3 regions of the Oceanobacillus sp. FSL K6-3682 genome follow, and region 2 is predicted to be linked to each of the others. Evidence: a T-box and tRNA genes for the amino acid it is inferred to sense, from the RefSeq annotation. Region 2 holds a T-box; the other regions hold tRNA genes.
What was found. The T-box of region 2 lies ahead of thrS (threonine--tRNA ligase). A T-box ahead of a tRNA ligase gene usually reads a tRNA of that ligase, here a tRNA-Thr.
Positions count from the first base shown of each region.

Region 1: it has a tRNA-Thr gene. The T-box ahead of thrS (threonine--tRNA ligase) is inferred to sense a tRNA for this amino acid. The anticodon was not compared.
Region 3: it has a tRNA-Thr gene. The T-box ahead of thrS (threonine--tRNA ligase) is inferred to sense a tRNA for this amino acid. The anticodon was not compared.

Region 1 is NZ_CP150263.1:101,682-105,960, reverse strand. It holds rRNA gene MHH51_RS00555 (23S ribosomal RNA) at 1-47, opposite strand, end outside; rRNA gene MHH51_RS00550 (16S ribosomal RNA) at 237-1,799, opposite strand; tRNA gene MHH51_RS00545 (tRNA-Ala) at 1,997-2,069, opposite strand; tRNA gene MHH51_RS00540 (tRNA-Pro) at 2,087-2,163, opposite strand; tRNA gene MHH51_RS00535 (tRNA-Arg) at 2,165-2,241, opposite strand; tRNA gene MHH51_RS00530 (tRNA-Leu) at 2,245-2,333, opposite strand; tRNA gene MHH51_RS00525 (tRNA-Gly) at 2,340-2,414, opposite strand; tRNA gene MHH51_RS00520 (tRNA-Leu) at 2,436-2,520, opposite strand; tRNA gene MHH51_RS00515 (tRNA-Lys) at 2,524-2,599, opposite strand; tRNA gene MHH51_RS00510 (tRNA-Thr) at 2,613-2,688, opposite strand; tRNA gene MHH51_RS00505 (tRNA-Val) at 2,693-2,768, opposite strand; rRNA gene rrf (5S ribosomal RNA) at 2,778-2,893, opposite strand; rRNA gene MHH51_RS00495 (23S ribosomal RNA) at 3,032-4,279, opposite strand, start outside.
Region 2 is NZ_CP150263.1:2,159,538-2,163,816, forward strand. It holds gene dnaI (primosomal protein DnaI) at 1-149, shown strand, start outside; gene ytxC (sporulation protein YtxC) at 518-1,351, shown strand; T-box leader at 1,410-1,648, shown strand; gene thrS (threonine--tRNA ligase) at 1,702-3,636, shown strand; ribosomal protein L20 leader region at 3,863-3,993, shown strand; gene infC (translation initiation factor IF-3) at 4,065-4,279, shown strand, end outside.
Region 3 is NZ_CP150263.1:303,923-308,201, forward strand. It holds gene MHH51_RS01595 (aldehyde dehydrogenase family protein) at 1-769, opposite strand, end outside; gene fabI (enoyl-ACP reductase FabI) at 913-1,689, opposite strand; tRNA gene MHH51_RS01605 (tRNA-Glu) at 2,227-2,301, shown strand; tRNA gene MHH51_RS01610 (tRNA-Val) at 2,307-2,382, shown strand; tRNA gene MHH51_RS01615 (tRNA-Thr) at 2,387-2,462, shown strand; tRNA gene MHH51_RS01620 (tRNA-Tyr) at 2,504-2,588, shown strand; tRNA gene MHH51_RS01625 (tRNA-Gln) at 2,599-2,670, shown strand; tRNA gene MHH51_RS01630 (tRNA-Lys) at 2,868-2,940, shown strand; gene MHH51_RS01635 (hydroxymethylglutaryl-CoA reductase, degradative) at 3,376-4,279, shown strand, end outside.

The sequences.
Region 1 (4,279 bases), 2.1 Mb from region 2:
GGCTCCTAGTGCCAAGGCATCCACCGTGCGCCCTTATTCACTTAACTAAAGTTTTGGAATAAGTTTGCTGATTACTTCGTAATCAGTTGTGTTGCTATATCAATAGCTTTTTTGCCTTATTTCTAAAGTTTGATGTCGTTGTTACTCTTATTTAGTTTTCAAGGTACAAAAAGAGAGATTGCTCTCTCAAAACTGAACCAAACAACCAAGTACAAAATTCCGTTATATATCCTTAGAAAGGAGGTGATCCAGCCGCACCTTCCGATACGGCTACCTTGTTACGACTTCACCCCAATCATTCGTCCCACCTTCGGCGGCTGGCTCCAAAAAGGTTACCTCACCGACTTCGGGTGTTACGAACTCTCGTGGTGTGACGGGCGGTGTGTACAAGACCCGGGAACGTATTCACCGCGGCATGCTGATCCGCGATTACTAGCGATTCCGGCTTCATGTAGGCGAGTTGCAGCCTACAATCCGAACTGAGAACGGTTTTATGGGATTTGCTTGACCTCGCGGGCTTGCTTCCCTTTGTTCCGTCCATTGTAGCACGTGTGTAGCCCAGGTCATAAGGGGCATGATGATTTGACGTCATCCCCACCTTCCTCCGGTTTGTCACCGGCAGTCACCTTAGAGTGCCCAACTAAATGCTGGCAACTAAGATCAAGGGTTGCGCTCGTTGCGGGACTTAACCCAACATCTCACGACACGAGCTGACGACAACCATGCACCACCTGTCACTTTGTCCCCGAAGGGAAAACTCTGTCTCCAGAGCGGTCAAAGGATGTCAAGACCTGGTAAGGTTCTTCGCGTTGCTTCGAATTAAACCACATGCTCCACCGCTTGTGCGGGTCCCCGTCAATTCTTTTGAGTTTCAGCCTTGCGGCCGTACTCCCCAGGCGGAGTGCTTAATGCGTTAACTTCAGCACTAAGGGGCGGAAACCCCCTAACACCTAGCACTCATCGTTTACGGCGTGGACTACCAGGGTATCTAATCCTGTTCGCTCCCCACGCTTTCGCTCCTCAGCGTCAGTTACAGACCAGAGAGTCGCCTTCGCCACTGGTGTTCCTCCACATCTCTACGCATTTCACCGCTACACGTGGAATTCCACTCTCCTCTTCTGCACTCAAGTCCTCCAGTTTCCAATGCACGTTTACGGTTGAGCCGCAAGATTTCACATCAGACTTAAAGAACCGCCTGCGAGCGCTTTACGCCCAATAATTCCGGACAACGCTTGCCACCTACGTATTACCGCGGCTGCTGGCACGTAGTTAGCCGTGGCTTTCTGGTCGGGTACCGTCAAGGTACGATCAGTTACTATCATACTTGTTCTTCCCCGACAACAGAGTTTTACGATCCGAAAACCTTCATCACTCACGCGGCGTTGCTCCGTCAGACTTTCGTCCATTGCGGAAGATTCCCTACTGCTGCCTCCCGTAGGAGTCTGGGCCGTGTCTCAGTCCCAGTGTGGCCGATCACCCTCTCAGGTCGGCTACGCATCGTCGCCTTGGTGAGCCATTACCTCACCAACTAGCTAATGCGCCGCAGGCCCATCTGTAAGTGACAGCAAAAGCCGCCTTTCAACTTACCATCAGGAGATGATAAGTATTATCCGGTATTAGCTCGCGTTTCCGCGAGTTATCCCAGTCTTACAGGCAGGTTGCCTACGTGTTACTCACCCGTCCGCCGCTCGTTCCACGAACGTCCCTCCGAAGAGTTCTGTCCGCTTCCCGCGCTCGACTTGCATGTATTAGGCACGCCGCCAGCGTTCGTCCTGAGCCAAGATCAAACTCTCCATAAAAGTGTTTGTTTCTTTAGCTTTCAGAAGTCAACTTCTGACTTAAATATTCAAGAAAAACGAGGTGTTTTTCTTCTTTCGTACTGGTTGTTTTGTTCAGTTTTCAAAGAGCAATTTCTTTGTCGCTTTTAAAAACGGCGACCAAATCAATATATCATGTTTCAAAACCATTGTCAACAACTTATTTAAAAGTTATTGAGTGGAGCCTAGCGGGATCGAACCGCTGACCTCCTGCGTGCAAGGCAGGCGCTCTCCCAGCTGAGCTAAGGCCCCATGTTATATTCATGTAATGGTCGGGAAGACAGGATTCGAACCTGCGACCCCTTGGTCCCAAACCAAGTGCTCTACCAAGCTGAGCTACTTCCCGATGGCGCGCCCGAGAGGAGTCGAACCCCTAACCTCTTGATCCGTAGTCAAACGCTCTATCCAATTGAGCTACGGGCGCTTATGGTGCCGAGGACCGGAATCGAACCGGTACGGTAATCACTTACCGCAGGATTTTAAGTCCTGTGCGTCTGCCAGTTCCGCCACCCCGGCAATATTTGGAGCGGAAGACGGGATTCGAACCCGCGACCCCCACCTTGGCAAGGTGATGTTCTACCACTGAACTACTTCCGCGTATTGCCTTTATTTAATTAATGGTGCGGGTGGAGGGACTTGAACCCCCACGCCCGAAGGCACTAGATCCTAAGTCTAGCGCGTCTGCCAATTCCGCCACACCCGCAAATGGTGAGCCATGAAGGATTCGAACCTTCGACCCTCTGATTAAAAGTCAGATGCTCTACCGACTGAGCTAATGGCTCCTTAAAAGGAAAATGGTGCCGGCCAGAGGACTTGAACCCCCAACCTACTGATTACAAGTCAGTTGCTCTACCAGTTGAGCTAGGCCGGCATAATGGTGGAGGATGCAGGGCTCGAACCTGCGACCCCCTGCTTGTAAGGCAGGTGCTCTCCCAGCTGAGCTAATCCTCCGGATTTAAAGCCTGGCAACGTCCTACTCTCGCAGGGGGAAGCCCCCAACTACCATTGGCGCTGAAGAACTTAACTTCTGTGTTCGGCATGGGAACAGGTGTGACCTCTTCGCTATCGCCACCAGACAATACAATATGTAACTTGAAGATGTTTCCTTAAAAACAAGGACAAGTTATATTATATGCACTTCAGAATAAAAATGCAACACTTTTTTTAAATTTGCACCCTGAAAACTAAATAAGAGTAACGTGACATCAAAAAACTTAGATAAGTCCTCAATCGATTAGTATCCGTCAGCTGCACGTGTCGCCACGCTTCCACCTCGGACCTATCAACCTCATCGTCTCTGAGGGATTTTACTCACTTGAAGTGATGGGAAGTTTCATCTTGAGGGGGGCTTCATGCTTAGATGCTTTCAGCACTTATCCTTTCCACACGTAGCTACCCAGCTATGCTCCTGGCGGAACAACTGGTACACCAGCGGTGTGTCCATCCCGGTCCTCTCGTACTAAGGACAGCTCCTCTCAAACTTCCAACGCCCACGACGGATAGGGACCGAACTGTCTCACGACGTTCTGAACCCAGCTCGCGTACCGCTTTAATGGGCGAACAGCCCAACCCTTGGGACCGACTACAGCCCCAGGATGCGATGAGCCGACATCGAGGTGCCAAACCTCCCCGTCGATGTGAACTCTTGGGGGAGATAAGCCTGTTATCCCCGGGGTAGCTTTTATCCGTTGAGCGATGGCCCTTCCATGCGGAACCACCGGATCACTAAGCCCGACTTTCGTCCCTGCTCGACTTGTAGGTCTCGCAGTCAAGCTCCCTTCTGCCTTTACACTCTACGAATGATTTCCAACCATTCTGAGGGAACCTTTGGGCGCCTCCGTTACCTTTTAGGAGGCGACCGCCCCAGTCAAACTGCCCGCCTGACACTGTCTCCGAACCGGATTACGGTCCTGGGTTAGAATGGTCATACAGTTAGGGTGGTATCCCACGGGTGCCTCCACGTAAGCTGGCGCTCACGCTTCAAAGGCTCCCACCTATCCTGTACAAACTGCACAAACATTCCATATCAGGCTACAGTAAAGCTCCACGGGGTCTTTCCGTCCTGTCGCGGGTAATGCGCATCTTCACGCATAGTATAATTTCACCGGGTCTCTCGTTGAGACAGTGCCCAAGTCGTTGCACCTTTCGTGCGGGTCGGAACTTACCCGACAAGGAATTTCGCTACCTTAGGACCGTTATAGTTACGGCCGCCGTTTACTGGGGCTTCGGTTCAAAGCTTCGCTCCGAAGAGCTAACTCTTCCCCTTAACCTTCCAGCACCGGGCAGGTGTCAGCCCCTATACTTCGCCTTTCGGCTTCGCAGAGACCTGTGTTTTTGCTAAACAGTCGCTTGGGCCTATTCACTGCGGCTCACTCACAAGTGAGCACCCCTTCTCCCGAAGTTACGGGGTCATTTTGCCGAGTTCCTTAACGAGAGTTCTCCCGCTCACCTTAGGATTCTCT
Region 2 (4,279 bases):
CTTCCAACTTTGATTTAAATCAACTGGAGAAGGAACTTGCAAGTACAAGAAATGGTGTGGAAGAAGTCAAAGCCGGGCGGATTATTGAGCGTATTAAGCAGGTAAGTACAGTGGTGAAAATGTCTGGTGAAAACAGAAGAGACGAATAGAAAAGAGGATTTCCGCTGATGGAAATCCTCTTTTCTATTCATATGTTTATCATCAGGTGAAACTTTTTAAATGTTTTTTTAAATAGGCATAACAAGTATCTTTTTGCAGATTTTTTTATAGAGGCTGTTCAAAAGTCCCTAAGTGCTAGTATATGCTCTTGATCCATTCGTGAGATTCATACGAATGGATCGAATCTAGTTTTAGCAAATATTACGAGCAAGAATTAACTTATATATCACTTTTTGAACACCCTCTTATACTACATCAAGCAAATCTGCTAGTCTGACTAGTTTGAGCATTTTTATCTGAACTTGTCCATATAATGTAACAGTTTGTAAGTGGATGAGGGTGATATGTATTGTTGGAAGTGTATTTTGAATCAGATAAGGAAGTAGCGGCTTTTCGTAATCAGTTAAATCCATATAGAAAAAAGATCAGAGTACATCAACAAGCAAATACCAGATGGGGTAATAAATTATGTCTGGAAGGTGATTTAGCAGGGATAGATTTAATTAACGTGATAAGCTCTGCGATGGCAAATGTTTTTATAGAAGAGCATCTTTCTGATATCATCATTCGAAAAATCACAAATAATTATTACTTTTCAGATCCTGATGAAATTAATCGTATTTATGATTTTTCTATGTGGATTTTATTTGACTCAGATTCTGATAATCAGTTTTTACGTGAGCAGGTAGATACAACAAAGCTTTTGCAGTATATCTTTTTTTTGCATTTAAAGGAACATACGAGTATTCATTTTAGTGCGATATTGCATTTTCGGCTGGCTCATTTTTTAGACTTTATTCAAGAATGTGTCGGGAAGGCTATTGAAGAATTTAAGAGGGAAGAGGATCATCAGACATTTATTGATATGTTACGTCATTATATTGAGAAAAAAGATCCTTGTGTTGATTTAATTCATATAGAGCAGGGAGAAAATTTTATTTTTTACAATGAAAAAGGGGAAGTAATTTCTAAAGATATGCTGCGTTTTTGGATGTATCAAGCCCCCTTATATGCATTAGGTTTACATGAAAATGAATTTAATTTAAGTCCGCTTATTGCAATGTCACCGGCCAGAATAAAAGTATATGGAGATAATCCAGCAGATCCGAAAATAATGACAATAACAAATATTTTTCAGGAAAGGGTAGAATTTGAAAGGAAAGGGGTATCGATTCTTTCTCGTTTAGATTAAACAATTGGACTTGCTTTTCAATCCTGGAAGGAATATAATACGTATAGAGTTTGAAAATGAAACTGCTGAGATGAGGACATGATTATTTTCAGCTTACGTATTCAGAGAGGGAAGTCCTTTGGCTGCAAGCTTCCTTTCGTAAAGAAATAATTACCCCCTTGGAGCATTGCTGCTGAAATAATTTGTAGTAGGCAGTAACGTTTTATCTGCGTTAAAGATCAATGAAGCTGGGGATAAAAGGATTTTTTATCTTCAGGAATTAGGGTGGAACCACGATATTAAACGCTCGTCCCTTTGCATAACGCAAAGGGATGGAGCGTTTTTATATTTGATAAAGGAGTTCGATGAAAATGGCTGATTTAACAATTATTTTTCCAGACGGAGCGGAGAAGCAATTCCCTGTAGGAACTACAGGGGAAGATATAGCAGCTTCGATTTCTCCAGGTTTAAAAAAACAGGCACTTGCTATTAGATTAGATGGAGAGGCTTTGGACTTACGCAGAGAGCTTCCTAAAGGCGGTAAGATTGAAATCGTTACTTATCGTGATCAGGAAGGCCTGGAAATTGCTCGTCACTCTACAGCACATTTACTGGCACAGGCTGTGAAACGATTATATTCCAATGTCCAATTAGGTGTCGGTCCTGTTATTGAAGAAGGCTTCTATTATGACATTGATATGGAGCATTCATTAACACCGGAGGATCTTCCTAAAATAGAAAAAGAAATGAAAAGAATTGTAGATGAAAACTTAGAAATAAAACGTGTGGAAGTATCCCGCGATGAAGCAAAAGCACGGTTTGCAGAAATTGGCGATGAATTAAAATTAGAGCTGCTTGATGCGATCCCTGAAGATGAAACTGTAACAATTTATGAGCAGGGGGAATTCTTTGATTTATGCCGGGGTGTGCATGTTCCTTCAACAAGTAAAATTAAAGCATTTAAATTATTAAGTATTTCTGGTGCATATTGGCGTGGAGACAGTAATAATAAGCAGCTGCAGCGTATTTACGGAACAGAATTTGAAAAAAAATCACAATTAGATGAGTATCTGCGCATTCTGGAAGAGCGTAAAGAACGAGACCATCGTAAGCTTGGTAAAGAGCTGGGCCTCTTTACTGTATCGCAGAAAGTTGGTCAGGGGCTGCCGCTATGGCTTCCAAAAGGGGCGACTATCCGTCGTAATATTGAACGTTATATAGTTGATCTGGAAGAACGATTAGGCTATGACCATGTATACACTCCTGTACTCGGTAATGTGGAGCTCTACAAAACAAGCGGCCACTGGGATCATTACCAGGAGGATATGTTCCCGCCAATGGAAATGGATAATGAAGAGCTTGTGCTGCGTCCAATGAACTGTCCACATCATATGATGGTTTTCAAAAATCAATTATGGAGCTATCGTAACCTGCCAGTACGTATTGCTGAGCTTGGTACCATGCATCGTCATGAAATGAGTGGGGCGCTTGCAGGTCTGCAGCGTGTTCGTGCAATGACTTTGAATGACGCGCATATTTTTGCCCGTCCCGATCAGTTAAAAGAAGAATTTATTCGTGTTGTAGAGCTTGTTCAAAAAGTATATAAAGACTTTGGGATTGAAGACTACTATTTCCGTCTCTCTTATCGTGATCCAGAGGATAAAGAGAAATATGTTGATAATGATGCTATGTGGGACAAAGCGCAGGCGATGCTGAAAGAAACAATGGAGGATATGAAATTAGAATATGTAGAAGCAGAAGGAGAAGCTGCCTTCTATGGTCCGAAGCTGGATGTTCAAGTGAAAACAGCATTAGGAAAAGATGAAACATTATCTACTGTACAATTAGATTTCCACTTACCGGAACGCTTTGATTTAACTTATATTGGCGAGGATGGAAAAGAGCATCGTCCTGTTGTTATTCACCGTGGTGTTGTGTCTACCATGGAGCGTTTTGTTGCATTTCTTATTGAAGAATACAAAGGAGCTTTCCCAACATGGCTCGCTCCGGTACAGGCAAAAATTATCCCTGTATCTCTGCAGGCGCACCTTGATTATTCGAAAGAGATAGAAGAAAAATTACGCCAGAAAGGTATCCGCGTAGAATTAGACAGCCGTGATGAAAAATTAGGGTATAAAATACGTGAAGCGCAGACACAAAAAATTCCATTTGCTCTTGTATTAGGGGATAAGGAAACGGAAGCAAACAGTGTTAACTATCGCCGTTACGGTGAGCAAAATACAGAAACACTCCCGTTTGATCAATTCGTTGACTTTATCAAAGCAGAAATTGATCAGAAGAAATAAGCATTGTTTATGACTAAAAAGGAGGCTATTTTCATGTGTTATGTGAGAATAGCCTTTTTGGTGTCTGACGGCTAACTGCATCAAAGTAATGGCTGTCTATTTTAAAAAATACATTGACACTCTTCAATAATCATGCTATGATTCAATAGTTGTTTAAAACAAAGGATACAAGTCCTTGACAATAAAACGATAAAATGCTATATTATAAAAGTTAATGATATGATCTAAAGACAAGTAGAAGCACCCGCTTCTCACCTGATTGACGCCTGTATAGGCAGTTAACGGGTTCATCACGATTCATGTTTACGAATGAGGAGATGTGTGGGTGCGTATGTGTACCGACACTTTTTTTATGGAATGAAATGATTTGACTTGTCCAGATAGATCAGTAACAAAATTTTCGGAGGTGGCTGGCTATTAGCAAGGATATGAATGTTAACGAAAAAATTCGTGCAAGAGAAGTTCGTCTCATTGATTCAAATGGGGATCAGCTTGGAGTAAAAACTCGTAATGAAGCATTAGAGATTGCCGGGAAACGAAACCTTGATTTAGTATTAGTTGCTCCAAACGCAAAACCGCCGGTATGTCGTATTATGGATTACGGGAAGTATCGTTTTGAGCAGCAGAAGAAAGACAAGGAAGC
Region 3 (4,279 bases), 1.9 Mb from region 2:
CATCTAATACAATGATTGGAGATTTACCGCCAAGTTCCAGCGCTACTTTTTTAATATCTGGTGCTGCATTTTCCATAATTTTAGTTCCAACTTTACCGGATCCGGTGAAAGATACGAAATCAATATCCGGGTGAGAGCTGATACCATTACCAATTGTATCGCCTGTTCCGGTTACAAGGTTGAATACTCCTTCAGGAACGCCGGCAGCTTCCATCGCTTCGGTAAGCAGCATTGCCGCAAATGGCGTTTCTTCAGACGGTTTTAATACCACTGTGCTGCCAGCTGCAAACGCGGAAGCTAACTTCGTAGAAACTTGGTTTGTAGGGAAATTCCATGGTGTGATTAAACCGGCAACGCCAATAGCATCTTTTTGGACCAAAGAGTTTTCCCGTTTTTCGGTAAACTCAAAATCGCGTACTAGCTTTGCTGCTGTGCGGAAATGGTTTAATCCCATTTGATATTGTACATTTGTGGTAAAAGTTACTGGAGAGCCAAGCTCTGCTATGATTATTTCAATAAACTTGTTTTTCCGTTTCTCATATTCATCTGCAATGCGGTCTAACAATGCAGCGCGTTCTTCTTTGGTTGTTTGTGAAAAAGCCGGGAATGCAGCTCGCGCAGCTTTTACTGCTTTATCGAGATCCTCTTTCGTCCCAGAGCTGATTTCACCAATTTTTTCTTCCGTTGCAGGGTTGATCACATCAATTTTCTCGTTTCCAGTGGAATCAACCCACTGACCGTTAATATAATGCTGTATATAGTTATACATTTTATTACACCCCTTTATATATTTTCCATTAATACTGATTCCCGCTATAAATAGTTATTAAACATAGAAGAAAACTTTGTTTTCAGCCAAAAAAAAACTGCCTTCTCTTTTTAAGAGAGGCAGTTTTGTATATTTTGTAGGAATCAGCCGCCGATAATGTTAAAACCGGCATCCACATGCAATACTTCCCCAGTGATTCCGCGAGAGAGTTCACTAAGGAAGAATAAAGTTGCATCTCCAACTTCATCCTGATCAATGTTACGGCGCAGTGGAGCTTTTTCTTCCACAACATGTGATTTTTCATTAAAATTAGCAACTCCCTTTGCAGAGAGTGTGCGGATTGGGCCTGCTGATACAGCGTTCACGCGAATTCCGCGTTTACCTACATCTTCAGCTAAATAGCGGACGCTTGCTTCCAAAGATGCTTTAGCAACACCCATAACGTTGTAGCCTGGAACAACCTGCTCCGCTCCAATATAAGTTTGTGTGACAATTGAGCCGCCTTCAGTCATTAATTCCTGTGCAGCCTTTGTAACAGATACCAGCGAATAAGCGCTGATTTCTTGTGCCAATAAAAAGCCGTCGCGAGAAGTATTTACATATTCACCTTGCAGTTCTTCACGTTTGGCAAAAGCAACGGAGTGAACTAACCCGTGAATTACACCGACTTTTTCTTTTATTTCATTAAAAGCCTCCTGTACACTCTCATCTGATGCTACATCGCAGGAAACAACTGCTTTTGGTTCAATTTCATGCTTATCTAAAAGTTTGGCTAGTTTTTTATAGGATCTTTCTTGTCTATTCGTAAAAATAAGGTTGGCTCCAGCATTATGTAGAGATTTTGTGATACCCCAGGCGATACTTCTTTCATTAGCAACACCCATTACAACAATATTTTTACCTTCTAATAGTTTTGTCATTTTCATCCTCCATTCAACATTTAACTTAGCACCTATTATAACTGATTAGTACCAGGTGATAAAGTGATAATCTGTTTTTCCTTTTAGATAGAAGAGCATATGTAAATAAAAATTCAGCCTGGGCAAGACTATTACGGAAATATATTTTACTTTCCCGGGAGGACTATCGGTGTATTTTTTAACTGGTTACATGTTTCATTTTATTTTTGTTGAAAAATTAAAGGGTATTATTTAGTAATTTAGCTTATAAAAAAATTTCATTCAGCAGGGAATCATGGTTATTAGTCATAAATAGAGAAATCACTCAAAAGTTGTTTATATTATAGAAGGAAATATTCAAAAGCATGGAATATGTGATGGAATTAAAGCCTCTAAAAACAGCATTGGAATAAGGGACAGGAGGTAATCGAGGAGCTTTTAAAAAATAAAATAAAGTTTTTTTCATTTTTCTCTTTACAAACGGTTGGTTACTCGATATAATAAAATTCGTCAGTTTGCGAGAGATACTTACATAAAGCTTCTCAGACAACGCATCATGGCCCGTTGGTCAAGCGGTTAAGACACCGCCCTTTCACGGCGGTAACACGGGTTCGAATCCCGTACGGGTCACCAATAATGGAGGATTAGCTCAGCTGGGAGAGCACCTGCCTTACAAGCAGGGGGTCGCAGGTTCGAGCCCTGCATCCTCCACCATTATGCCGGCCTAGCTCAACTGGTAGAGCAACTGACTTGTAATCAGTAGGTTGGGGGTTCAAGTCCTCTGGCCGGCACCATTTTTTGTGTATATATTTGAAAGTATGGTTAACAATAATATGGAGGGGTAGCGAAGTGGCTAAACGCGGCGGACTGTAAATCCGCTCCCTCAGGGTTCGGCAGTTCGAATCTGCCCCCCTCCACCATGTTTTTTGTTGGGCCATAGCCAAGCGGTAAGGCATCGGGTTTTGATCCCGTGTACCCTAGGTTCGAATCCTAGTGGCCCAGCCTTTTTTTTATGTCTTTTTTAGGCGGATAGCTTAAATAACAGGAGCCATTAGCTCAGTCGGTAGAGCAACGAGCAAAGCTTCTGCCGAGTAAACTGCGAGTAACCCCGAAGGATTAACTTCGAAGCGTTTGCTGGCAGATGCAGGGGTCTGCTGGATAGAGAAGCACTAAATAAGATATAAAGCTGTTTAAAATGGGAGCCATTAGCTCAGTCGGTAGAGCATCTGACTTTTAATCAGAGGGTCGAAGGTTCGAATCCTTCATGGCTCATTACAAGAATGACAAGTATAAAACACTTTAGGAAAACGGGATAATATTATCTCGTTTTTTTCTTTATAAATAAGTAAACTGTTTTATCCTTATATATATGTATTCAGGTCACTGAGGATTAAAATATATGAAGCGGGAAACAAATCATTAAAGCTCTTGCTTTTTGATATTACGCATAAGAAATAAATCATGAGAAAGTATATATTATAGAAGCATTGTAAGCATATAGACTGGTGTTGTGCATTTTTTTACTTTTAATAAAGTAAAAATTCTTATTTTATTACGATAAAATGATTAACATAATTCCAGTAACGAAATAAGTATCTTCTAAATGAAAAAACGGTAGAATTCGTGTTATAATCAAATATAGTTTAATTTAGTACTTAGTAATAAAAAACATATTTAGATATGATAAATAAAAAGGATGAGCTAGGCATGACCTCTTCAAGAATACCCGGTTTTTATAATATGACGGTAGAAGACAGGCGCGCATTATTACGTGAAGCCTTTTCTTTAACGGATGCAGAAACGCAAAATTTGTCTAACGCAGACGCGCTTACTATTGAAACAGCAGATAATATGATTGAGAATGTCATTGGTACCTATCAATTACCATTTGGATTAGGATTAAATTTTTTGATAAACGGGAAAGGATATGTAGTACCAATGGCTATTGAAGAAGCTTCTGTCGTTGCTTCTGCAAGCCATATTGCAAAAATAGTCAGAGAAGCTGGCGGATTTCAGACAGAGTCAAAGGAAAGACTGATGATTGGACAGATTCAAGTTGTTGGATGTCCTGATTTTCAAGAAGCAAAGCAAAAAATTTTTCAACAAAAAGATATATTAATGCGTGCCGCTGATGATGCTTATCCAAGTATTGTCAATCGCGGCGGCGGTGTGAAGGATTTGGATGTCCGGATTCTGAATGAAGAGGATTCTTCGTCATATAGTAAAATGCTGGTTATGCATATCTACGTAGATACCTGTGACGCAATGGGTGCTAATATGATTAATACCATGGTAGAATCTATTGCTCCAATCGTGGAAGAAATAACCAGGGGAAAGGTTTATTTGCGTATTTTATCAAATTATGCAGACCGCAGCCTTGTAACAGCGAAATGCTTTATACCTCCACATCTGCTGAAAACAGGTTCGTTTTCTGGGGAAGAGGTAAGAGACGGTGTTATTCATGCCTATGAATTTGCTGCTTCTGACCCCTATCGTGCTGTAACGCATAACAAAGGGATTATGAACGGGATTGATCCTGTTGTGATAGCGACAGGAAATGATTGGCGGGCAGTAGAAGCTGGAGCACATGCTTATGCTGCGAGAAATGGTC